Regions from separate parts of the Blastococcus sp. SYSU DS0973 genome, predicted to be linked through region 2. Evidence: riboswitches for the same ligand, from Rfam matches in the RefSeq annotation. Region 2 holds a riboswitch; the other holds the start of a gene.
The links. A riboswitch is a leader RNA that binds a small molecule or an ion and turns the genes downstream of it on or off. The one in region 2 is predicted to bind cyclic di-AMP.

Region 1 (4,401 bases), on a different contig from region 2:
CTACGGGCGGGAGCGCCTCGGGCCCTGGTGGGGCTTCCTGGCCGGCTGGGCGTTCGTGGTGGGCAAGACCGCCAGCTGCGCGGCCATGGCGCTGACCTTCGCCGCGTACGCCGTTCCGCAGGCCTGGGAGCGGACCGGAGCGGTCGCCGCCGTCGTGGCGCTCGTGGCGGTCAACTACCACGGGGTCACCCGGACCGCCGGGCTCACCCGCGTGCTGGTCGGCGTCGTGCTGGCCGGGCTCGCCGTGGCGGTCCTCGCCGCCCTCGCTCCCGGCGCCGCGGACCCGGCCCGGCTCACCGGCTGGACCGCCGGACCGGACGGCTGGTACGGCGTCCTGCAGTCGGCCGGGCTGCTCTTCTTCGCCTTCGCCGGCTACGCCCGCATCGCCACCATGGGCGAGGAGGTCCGCGACCCCGCCCGCACCATCCCCCGCGCCATCCCGCTGGCGCTGGGCATCGCGGTCGCCGTCTACGCCATCGTCGCGGGAACGCTGCTGCTCGTCCTCGGGCCGGTCGGGATCGCCGGAACGGCCACCCCGCTCGCCGACGCCGTCGCGGCCGGGAGCTGGGCGTGGGCCGCACCGGTCGTCCGGATCGCGGCCTCCGCCGCCGCGCTCGGGGCTCTGCTCGGGCTGGTCGCCGGGGTGGGCCGGACGTCGCTGGCGATGGCGCGGACCGGCGACCTCCCGCGCGCGCTGGCCACGGTGCACCCACGCCACCGCGTGCCGCACCGCGCGGAGCTGGCGCTGGGCACGGTGGTGTGCGCGCTGGTGCTCACCGTCGACCTGCGCGCGGTCATCGGGTTCTCGTCGTTCGGCGTGCTGCTGTACTACGTCGTCGCCAACGTCGCCGCCTTCACCCAGGCGGCCGGCCACCGGCGCTGGCCGCGGGGCGTGCAGGTGGCCGGTGTCGTCGGTTGCCTGGCGCTGGCGGCGACCCTGCCGTGGCCGTCGGTGCTGGCCGGAACGGGCACGCTGGCCGCCGGAGTGCTGTACCGGGCGGTCCGGCTGCGGACGTCAGGTCCGGGCTCCACGGCGCACGACCGCGCGTAGCGGCCGCGGGTAGGTCAGACTCCGGACGTGACCGTGGACGAGCACTCCTCCAGCCACCGCACCGCGGCCATCTGGTCCTACCAGGGGCACGGTGTCCACGCCGCTCCGGGCGTGCACGAGTACGCGGTCGAACTGGTGCAACAGGCACTGCCCGAGGGCGGCCGGATCCTCGAGGTCGGTGCCGGCTGCGGAGCACTGGCGTGCCGGATGCGCGAGGCCGGGTTCGACGTCGTGCCCACCGACCTCGACCCGCCGCACGACTGGATCCACCGGCTGGACCTCGACGACCCGGTGTGGACCGAGGAGACCCGCGGCCCCTTCGACATGGTCGTGTGCGTCGAGACGCTCGAGCACGTCGAGAACCCGCGGAAGGTGCTCCGCTCGATCCGGTCGCTGCTCCGGCCCGGCGACCGGCTGGTCGTCAGCACGCCGAACATCACCCATCCGCACTCCCGGCTGAAGATGTTCCTCCGGGGGGCGCCGTTCATCTTCGGGCCGAAGCACTACCACCAGCCCGGCCACATCTCGATCCTCCCCGACTGGATGCTCGTCGAGCACGTCCGGCTGGCCGGCTTCACCGACGTCACCGTGACCACCGGCGGCAGCACCTGGTACGAGGGCCCCCGGCGCCTGGCCCACCGCGTGGAGACGGCGCTGCTGGCGGCCATCGGCCTGCGGCACCGGGCCGACTCGGGCGAGGGCATCTGCACGTTCGTCACCGCCGTCGCCGTCTGACGGACCGGCATGCGGGGCCGGACGCCCACGCACGACCCGGCGGCCACCGGCGTGGCGAGCGTCTCCTGCCGAAGGCGGCAGGAGACGCTCGCCGGTGGTCAGCCGGCGGTCCGGAAGGCCACGTGCGGGTGGTCCATGTGGTTGGCGGTGGGCGATCCCCGGTCCGCCATGCCCTGCCACGCCCAACCGGTCCACGAGGCGGCGATCCGCTGCTGCCAGATCACGTAGTCGACGCCGAACCGCGCGGCGTTGTCGACGACGTACTGGGCGATCGCGTCACCGGCGGCGCGGTCGTCGTAGACCATGAAGTCCGCGGCACGGTCCTGCGCCGGGCTGTGGCCGGGCCGGGTGAGGACCGTCGGGATGCCGAACCGCTCGGCGACCTCCTGGACGGCGGGCCGCACGTGGGGGGCCCACACGTCGTACGCGGCAGGAGCCGCAGCCGGCCGCTCCGCCCGGCTTGCCCGCGGCACCGGCGCGTCCACGACGGCGGCCGGGCCGCCCCCGCCGCTGAGGGCGAGACGCTGACCGACCCGCAGGACGTTCGCGTTGGGACCGATCACCTGCAGGTTGAGGGCGTGCAGCTGCTGCCAGGTGGTGCCGTGGCGGGCGGCGATGCTGCCCACCGTGTCCCCTGCCTGCACGGTGTACGAGCCCGCAGCCGTGCTCGGAGCGGCCTCCACCGGTGCGGAGCCGCCGATGGACAGCGCCTGCCCGACGCGCAGGACGTTCGGGTTCGCGCCGATGGTGGCGCGGTTGACGTCGTAGACGGTCTGCCACGAGGTGCCGTGGGCGGCCGCCAGGGAGCTCAGCGTGTCACCGGGCTGCACCGTGTGCTCACCGGTGTGGGCCGCGGCGGAAGCCAGGCCGGTGAAGGAGAGGGCCGATGCTGCCGCGAGCACTGCCGCGGGGCGTGCCACGACGGCCACGGCCGACGTGCGGGCGGCACGGTGCCGCCCCTGGGAGCGATTGCGCATGGGGATGTGAGCCTCTCGCCGCCTGCGGGGTTAGCTGTCGGGTTCGGGCGAGAGCTGCCCGGCCGCGGATCACGGCTTCACCCCAGGGCCTGACGGCCCGGTCCTGCGAGAGTGGGTCCCCCGCGCCTGCCCATCGTCTCGATGTAGCCGGGTGGCGGGGGCAGGTTCGGCGGTACGCCATCCGGTTCCGCCGATCGGCGGACATGGGGCACCGTAGGCAGAGCGGGAGGGGCGGCAGGAGTCCATGCCCGGCTTTTCCCGGGACCCACCGTGGCGGCGGACGCAGGGTGACCGGACGTGCGCACAGAGCGGAACGATTGCGGCCGGAACGGGCCGCAGCCCTCGACGGCGACGGCTCGGGCGGTCCCGACCCTGGCCGGTGCAGACGGCGGCCGGCAGCCGGTGGTCCAACCCCGGGTGACCGGCACCCGGCCAGCGCTCGACGCCGGCGGCGAACCGGTCGGCGGACGTTCCGCCGGCCTCCCGGACTGCCGATGACACAGGCATGCGCACCAGCCACGCCGCCACCGCGATCGCTGCCTTCGCCGCCGGCCTGACCGCCGCGGCGGCCCTGCGCCGTCGTGCCGGCCATCGCGAGAACGTGACCACCACTGCCGCCGCCCCCTCGGCCGCCCGGGCGCCGGGGCACGACGCCGTCGTCCTGCCCTTCGCCCGCCCGGTCCTGGCCGGGCCGGTGCCCACGCAGCCGGGGTCGCCGGCTCGCTGCGGAGAGAGCGGCGGCCGGACCAAGGCCGGTGCGCCGTGCGGGGCCCGGACCACCATCGGCGGGCGCTGCCACCACCACCCGATCGCCGCCTGAGCCCCGCGGCGGCGTCCCACCTGGTCGGTGCGAGGGAGGATGGCGCCATGGACATCCTGAGCAGCCGTATGCTGCTGCGACCGTCCGATCCGCAGCGGTCGCAGTCGTTCTACCGAGACGTCCTGGGCCTGGCGGTCCATCGCGAGTTCGGACCCCCAGAGCATCCGGGGGTCGTCTTCTTCCTGGGCAACGGGCTGCTGGAGGTCTCCGGTCGGTCGGCGGACAGCCCGAAGGGGCTCGCGCTGTGGCTGCAGGTCCGCGACGTCGCCGCCGAACACCGCCGTCTCACGTCGGCCGACGTGACGGTCACGCAGCCGCCCCGGCTCGAGCCATGGGGGCTGGTCGAGATGTGGATCGAGGATCCGGACGGCGTCCGGATCGTCGTGGTGGAGGTTCCCGACGACCATCCCCTGCGCCGCGACCAGCGCTGAGCCGACGCGGACGCGGAGGGCACCGGTGGCCCGGCGCGCTGCTGGGCCACCGGCTCCGCCGGTAGCTATCTACCCAGGCCGGCGTCGCGGGCGCGGGCCACGGCAGAGGCACGGTCGGTCACGCCGAGTTTGGTGAAGATGCTCGACATGTGGTTGCGCACGGTCTTCTCCGACAGGAACAGCCGCCGGGCGATGTCGGCGTTCGTGCGACCTTCAGCGGCCAGTGTGAGCACCTGCCGCTCCCGGTCGGACAGTTCCGGCAGTGGCGGCAGCACCGCACCGGACCGGGCGGTGAAGAAGGCCATCACACGCGGAGCGATGCCGGCGCCGTAGACCATCTGTCCCCCGGCGACGGCGCGGACGGCCCGCTCGATCTCCTCCTGGCCC
Region 2 (4,401 bases):
GGCGGGCGCTTCGACCAGGTCACCCTGGAGGAGTTCGAGTGGGTGATGGCGATCAACGTGCGCGCCGTCGTCCGGCTCACCCACACCCTGCTGCCGGTGCTCAGGACGCACCCCGGCGCACACGTGGTGAACCTGTCCAGCGTCTTCGGCATCGTCGCCCCGGCCGGCCAGGCGGCCTACGCGGCCAGCAAGTTCGCCGTCCGGGGGTTCACCGAGGCGCTGCGGCACGAGCTGGCCGAGGACGGCATCGGCGTGACGGTGGTGCACCCCGGCGGCATCCGCACGCGCATCGCCGAGAGCGCCCGGACCGGCTCGGGCGTGTCGGTGGCGGAGTACGAGAAGGGGCGCAAGCAGTTCGCCAGGCTGCTCCGGATGCCGCCGGAGGACGCTGCCGCACAGATCGTCGCGGCAATCGAGCGTCGTCGTCCGCGGCTGCTGATCGGCTGGACCGCGAAGGTTCCCGACGTGCTGGTGCGGCTCGTGCCGGGCAGCTACTGGCGGCTGATCGCCCGTCGGGCGGCACCGGCGAAGCCGACGAGCTGACCGGTCGCGGCGCTCGGGGAGCGTTCCCCGAGGCGTCCCCGGATCAGCACCTGCAACGCCGGGAGCAACGCCCGATGGTGGTGGTCGACGAGGCGCTGGGTTGCGGCCGACCGGGGGAAGCTGCCGTCGTGGGCGCCGCAGGCCTGGGCGACGGCACCTCGGTTGCGCCGTCGTCCCGCCGGTGCGGTTGACTGCCTCGGTGTCGGCCGACCGTTCCGTCCCCCCGGAGTTCGTCCGCGCCCACACCCGGGCGGTGCGGCCCGAACTGGTGCCCGAGGTGGAGCTGCTGGTGGCCGCCGACGTCGTCGCCCTGTGGGAGGCCATGGAGACCGAGCATGGGCGCACCTCCACCGATCCGCCGTTCTGGGCGGCGGCCTGGCCGGGCGGCCAGGCGCTGGCGCGGTACGTGCTCGACCACCCCGACCTGGTCGCGGGGCGGGCGGTGCTGGATCTCGGCGCCGGCAGCGGGCTGGTCGCCGTGGCGGCGGTCCGTGCCGGGGCGACGTCCGTGCTCGCCAGCGACGTCGACCCCTTCGCGCTGACCGCCGTGATCGTGAACGCCGAGCGGAACGGAACGCCGGGCATCACGCCGGTGGGCGACGTGCTGGGCGCCGAACCGCCGGACGTGGCGGTGATCCTGGCCGGGGACGTCTGCTACGACCGCGAGATGACCGACCGGGTGCTGCCCTTCCTGGAGGCCGCACGTGCCCGCGGCGTGGAGGTGCTGGTCGGCGATCCGGGGCGTGTCTACCTCCCGGAGGACCGGCTGCAGTCCCTGGCCGCCTACGACGTGCCCGACACCGAACCGTCGCCAGGCCGGCCCGCACCGGTGCGCCGGACGACCGTCTGGCGGTTGCCCTGAGGGTCGCGTCATGTTCCTTTTCCCGGCGAGGGATTGTCACGAACGGATAACGCTGGATACCGTGGGTCCCGTCCGGCCGTTCGTTCTCCCCGCCCGGGGAGGTCCGCCGGGCGCCGCCGAGTCGCCCGCTGCCGTCGAGTTGCGGGCGAGCCGGGGACCCACCGCAGCACTGGGGTGAATCGCGCGCCGAGCACGTGGCGGCGCGGGTAGGGCCGCTTCCCGCCCGAATCCGTCAGCTAACCCGGTAGGCGGCACGACGGAAGAAACGGAGAGCCGCCGCATGGCGAGCCTGCGGGCCCACCCTGTACGGAACTGCAGCCGGTACGGGGCCTCGCGCGCGCCTTCCCCGCGCTGAGCGCCCGGGCGCACCGCCCGACCGCCGCTGCCACTCGACCACCCCGCAGCAGTCCGTGCAGCCTCCGCTGCCCCGCTGTGCCCTGCCCCTGGAGCAGTTCCTCCCCATGAAGATTCGCGCCACCTCGATCACCCGCGCCCTCCGGCCCGAGGGCGGACGTCGTCCCGTCGGCCGGGTCCGCCGTCCGGCGCTGCTGCTGGCCGTCGTCGCCGCCGGCGGGTTGATCGCCAACGTCGTCGTCACCGACGAGCCGACCGCGCAGGACGAGCCGCAACTGGCGTCGGTCAGCGTCGCCGAGCAGCTCGGGATCACCGCCGAGGCGCCCGCCGCCGACACGGTGGAGTCCGCCGTCGACAGCCTCGCCCCGCTGGCGGCGAGCCGCAGCGAGCGCGCCGCCGAGCGGGCTGCGGCCGCCGAGGCCCGGGCCGCCGCGGAGCAGGCCGAGCTCGACCGCCGGGCCGCCGAGGAGGCGGCCCGCATCGCGGCCGAGGAGGCCGCCCGCCGCGCGGCGGAGGAGGCCGCCCGTGCCGAGGCCGCCCGTGCCGAGGCCGCGCGCGCGGAGGCCGCGCGCGCGGAGGCGGCTCGTGCCGAGGCCGCCCGCGCCCAGGCAGCCGCCCCCGCTCCGGCGCGCGCGACCAGCGCCCCGGCGGCACCTGCCGCCCCTGCCGGGTCGTTCAAGCAGTACGCGATGAGCAAGGTCGGCAGCGCCGGCGAGTTCAGCTGCCTGGAGAGCCTGTGGGGCAAGGAGAGCGGCTGGAACCCCAACGCGCAGAACCCGACCAGCACCGCGTACGGCATCCCGCAGTTCCTCAACTCGACGTGGGCCGGGACGGGCATCGCCAAGACCTCCGACGGCTACCGGCAGATCGACGCCGGGCTGATCTACATCGAGAACCGCTACGGCTCGCCGTGCGGCGCGTGGTCGCACTCGCGGGCGACCGGCTGGTACTGAGCGGAGCTGGCTCCCCCGATCGCCCACCGACGAGATCGGCGATCTCGCCCCCTTCACGCACGTGATGGGGGCGAGATCGCCGATTTCGTCGTCTCCGGGCTCAGCCGAGGAGGCCGGCCTCGGCCTTGGCGGTGAGGGCGGTGCGGACGGCCGCGTCGACGGTCGCGGCGAAGGCGGGGTCGGTCTCCGCCCGGGCCGCGACGGCGTCGACCATCTCCGGCACCAGACCGGCGTCGACGGTCAGCACCAGCGTGCCCCCGGCCGCGAGGAAGCGGACGGCGCGCTCGCCCGGCGGGATGTCCGCCACTGCCTCGGCGGCACCGAGGTCGTCGGAGACGACCACCCCGTCGAAGTCCAGCCGGTCGCGGAGCAGGTCGGTGACGACGGCGCGGGAGAACGCGGCCTGCTCCTCCGGGTCGATTCGGGGATAGGTCGCCGACGACGTCATCACGAACGGGTCGGCCGCGGTGCGGGCGAGCGCATCGGCGAAGGCGGTGACCTGCTCGTCGCCGGCGGCGGTCACCGGGTCGACGACGTCGCTGGTGGTGTCGGTGTTCTCGGAGACCCGGCCCAGGCCGGGGAAGTGCTTGAACGTCGGGACGACGCCGTGCGAGGCCAGCCCGTCGGCCACCGTCGCGGCAGCGGCTGCCACCGCGGGACCGGCGCCGGCGTACTGCCGGCCGAACGCGCCGATCGGCGCGTTGCCCGCCTCGGTGCCCGGGGGGACGACGTCGGCCACCGGGGCGAGGTTGAGGTTCAGGCCGGCACCGGACATCGCGGCCCCCAGCCGGTCGGCGAGCGCACCCAGCTCGCCGGCCGGCAGCAAGCCCTGCTCCACCGCCGGCGGGAGCACGTCGAACCCGGAACCTTTGAGGGTCTGGACTGCGCCGCCCTCCTGGTCGGCGGCGATCCAGAGGCCGGGACCGGGCGCCGCCTCCTGCCAGGCGGCCGTGGTGGCGGCGAGCTCCGGTGCGGCCAGGGTGGTCCGGCCCTGCAGGAAGACCCCACCGACCCCCTCGCCGACGACGGCCGTGCCCGCGCCAAGCCCGTCCAGCGGAACGCCGGCCACGAACAGCTGCGACACCTGGGACCGGCGGTCCAGGCCGGCGAGCACGGCGTCCACGGACACGTCCGTCGACGTCCGCTCGGGCGATGGGGGAGTGGTGGTGGCCGTCGCGGGTCCGCCGCCGGAGAAGGAGGCCGGTCGGACGGGCGTGGAGGCGCAGCCGGTCAGCGCGGCGACGACGACGGTCGCGAGGACCAGGGACCGCGCCCGGTCCGGCCGTCGGATGGGTGCGGAACCCGCCCGGGACGTCGTCGTGCGGTGTGTGGACATCTCCCCGAGTGTTGCCCGGGCCGCCCCGGGAGCCGGGGAGGTGGTGGCCGTGTCGGAGTCGGGGGACCCTGAGCCGCTACCCGGGCGACGGAGGAGGAGATCCGGAACCGCACCGCCGACGGCTGACCGGGCACCGTCGGCCCGTCCTGCCTAGGGTCGGGGGGCAGGACAGCCGGAGGGGGAGCGATGACCGAGGCCGACGGCGACCGCACCGACCCGCAGAGCGGGATCGTAGGGCGGTCGATCGACGAGTTCGTGAGCCAGCTGCGGTTCTTCACCGACCGCGCCCGCACCCTGGCCGGCAGTGCGACGTCCCGGCTCCCGCTGCCGGCCCTGCCCAGTCCGCCCGGCGC

Region 1: linked by a shared signal. The riboswitch ahead of ACI791_RS00850 (LysM peptidoglycan-binding domain-containing protein) and the one ahead of ACI791_RS08260 (aggregation-promoting factor C-terminal-like domain-containing protein) in region 2 are both predicted to bind cyclic di-AMP.

Annotation. Positions count from the first base shown of each region.
Region 1 is NZ_JBJHAN010000001.1:169,393-173,793, forward strand. Features, by position in the region: gene ACI791_RS00840 (APC family permease) at 1-1,051, shown strand, start outside; gene ACI791_RS00845 (class I SAM-dependent methyltransferase) at 1,079-1,786, shown strand; gene ACI791_RS00850 (LysM peptidoglycan-binding domain-containing protein) at 1,885-2,763, opposite strand; cyclic di-AMP (ydaO/yuaA leader) riboswitch at 2,771-2,945, opposite strand; gene ACI791_RS00855 (hypothetical protein) at 3,269-3,583, shown strand; gene ACI791_RS00860 (VOC family protein) at 3,631-4,014, shown strand; gene ACI791_RS00865 (response regulator) at 4,080-4,401, opposite strand, start outside.
Region 2 is NZ_JBJHAN010000003.1:315,675-320,075, reverse strand. Features, by position in the region: gene ACI791_RS08270 (SDR family NAD(P)-dependent oxidoreductase) at 1-543, shown strand, start outside; gene ACI791_RS08265 (class I SAM-dependent methyltransferase) at 743-1,405, shown strand; cyclic di-AMP (ydaO/yuaA leader) riboswitch at 1,525-1,672, shown strand; gene ACI791_RS08260 (aggregation-promoting factor C-terminal-like domain-containing protein) at 1,867-2,712, shown strand; gene ACI791_RS08255 (glycoside hydrolase family 3 N-terminal domain-containing protein) at 2,813-4,048, opposite strand; gene ACI791_RS08250 (hypothetical protein) at 4,235-4,401, shown strand, end outside.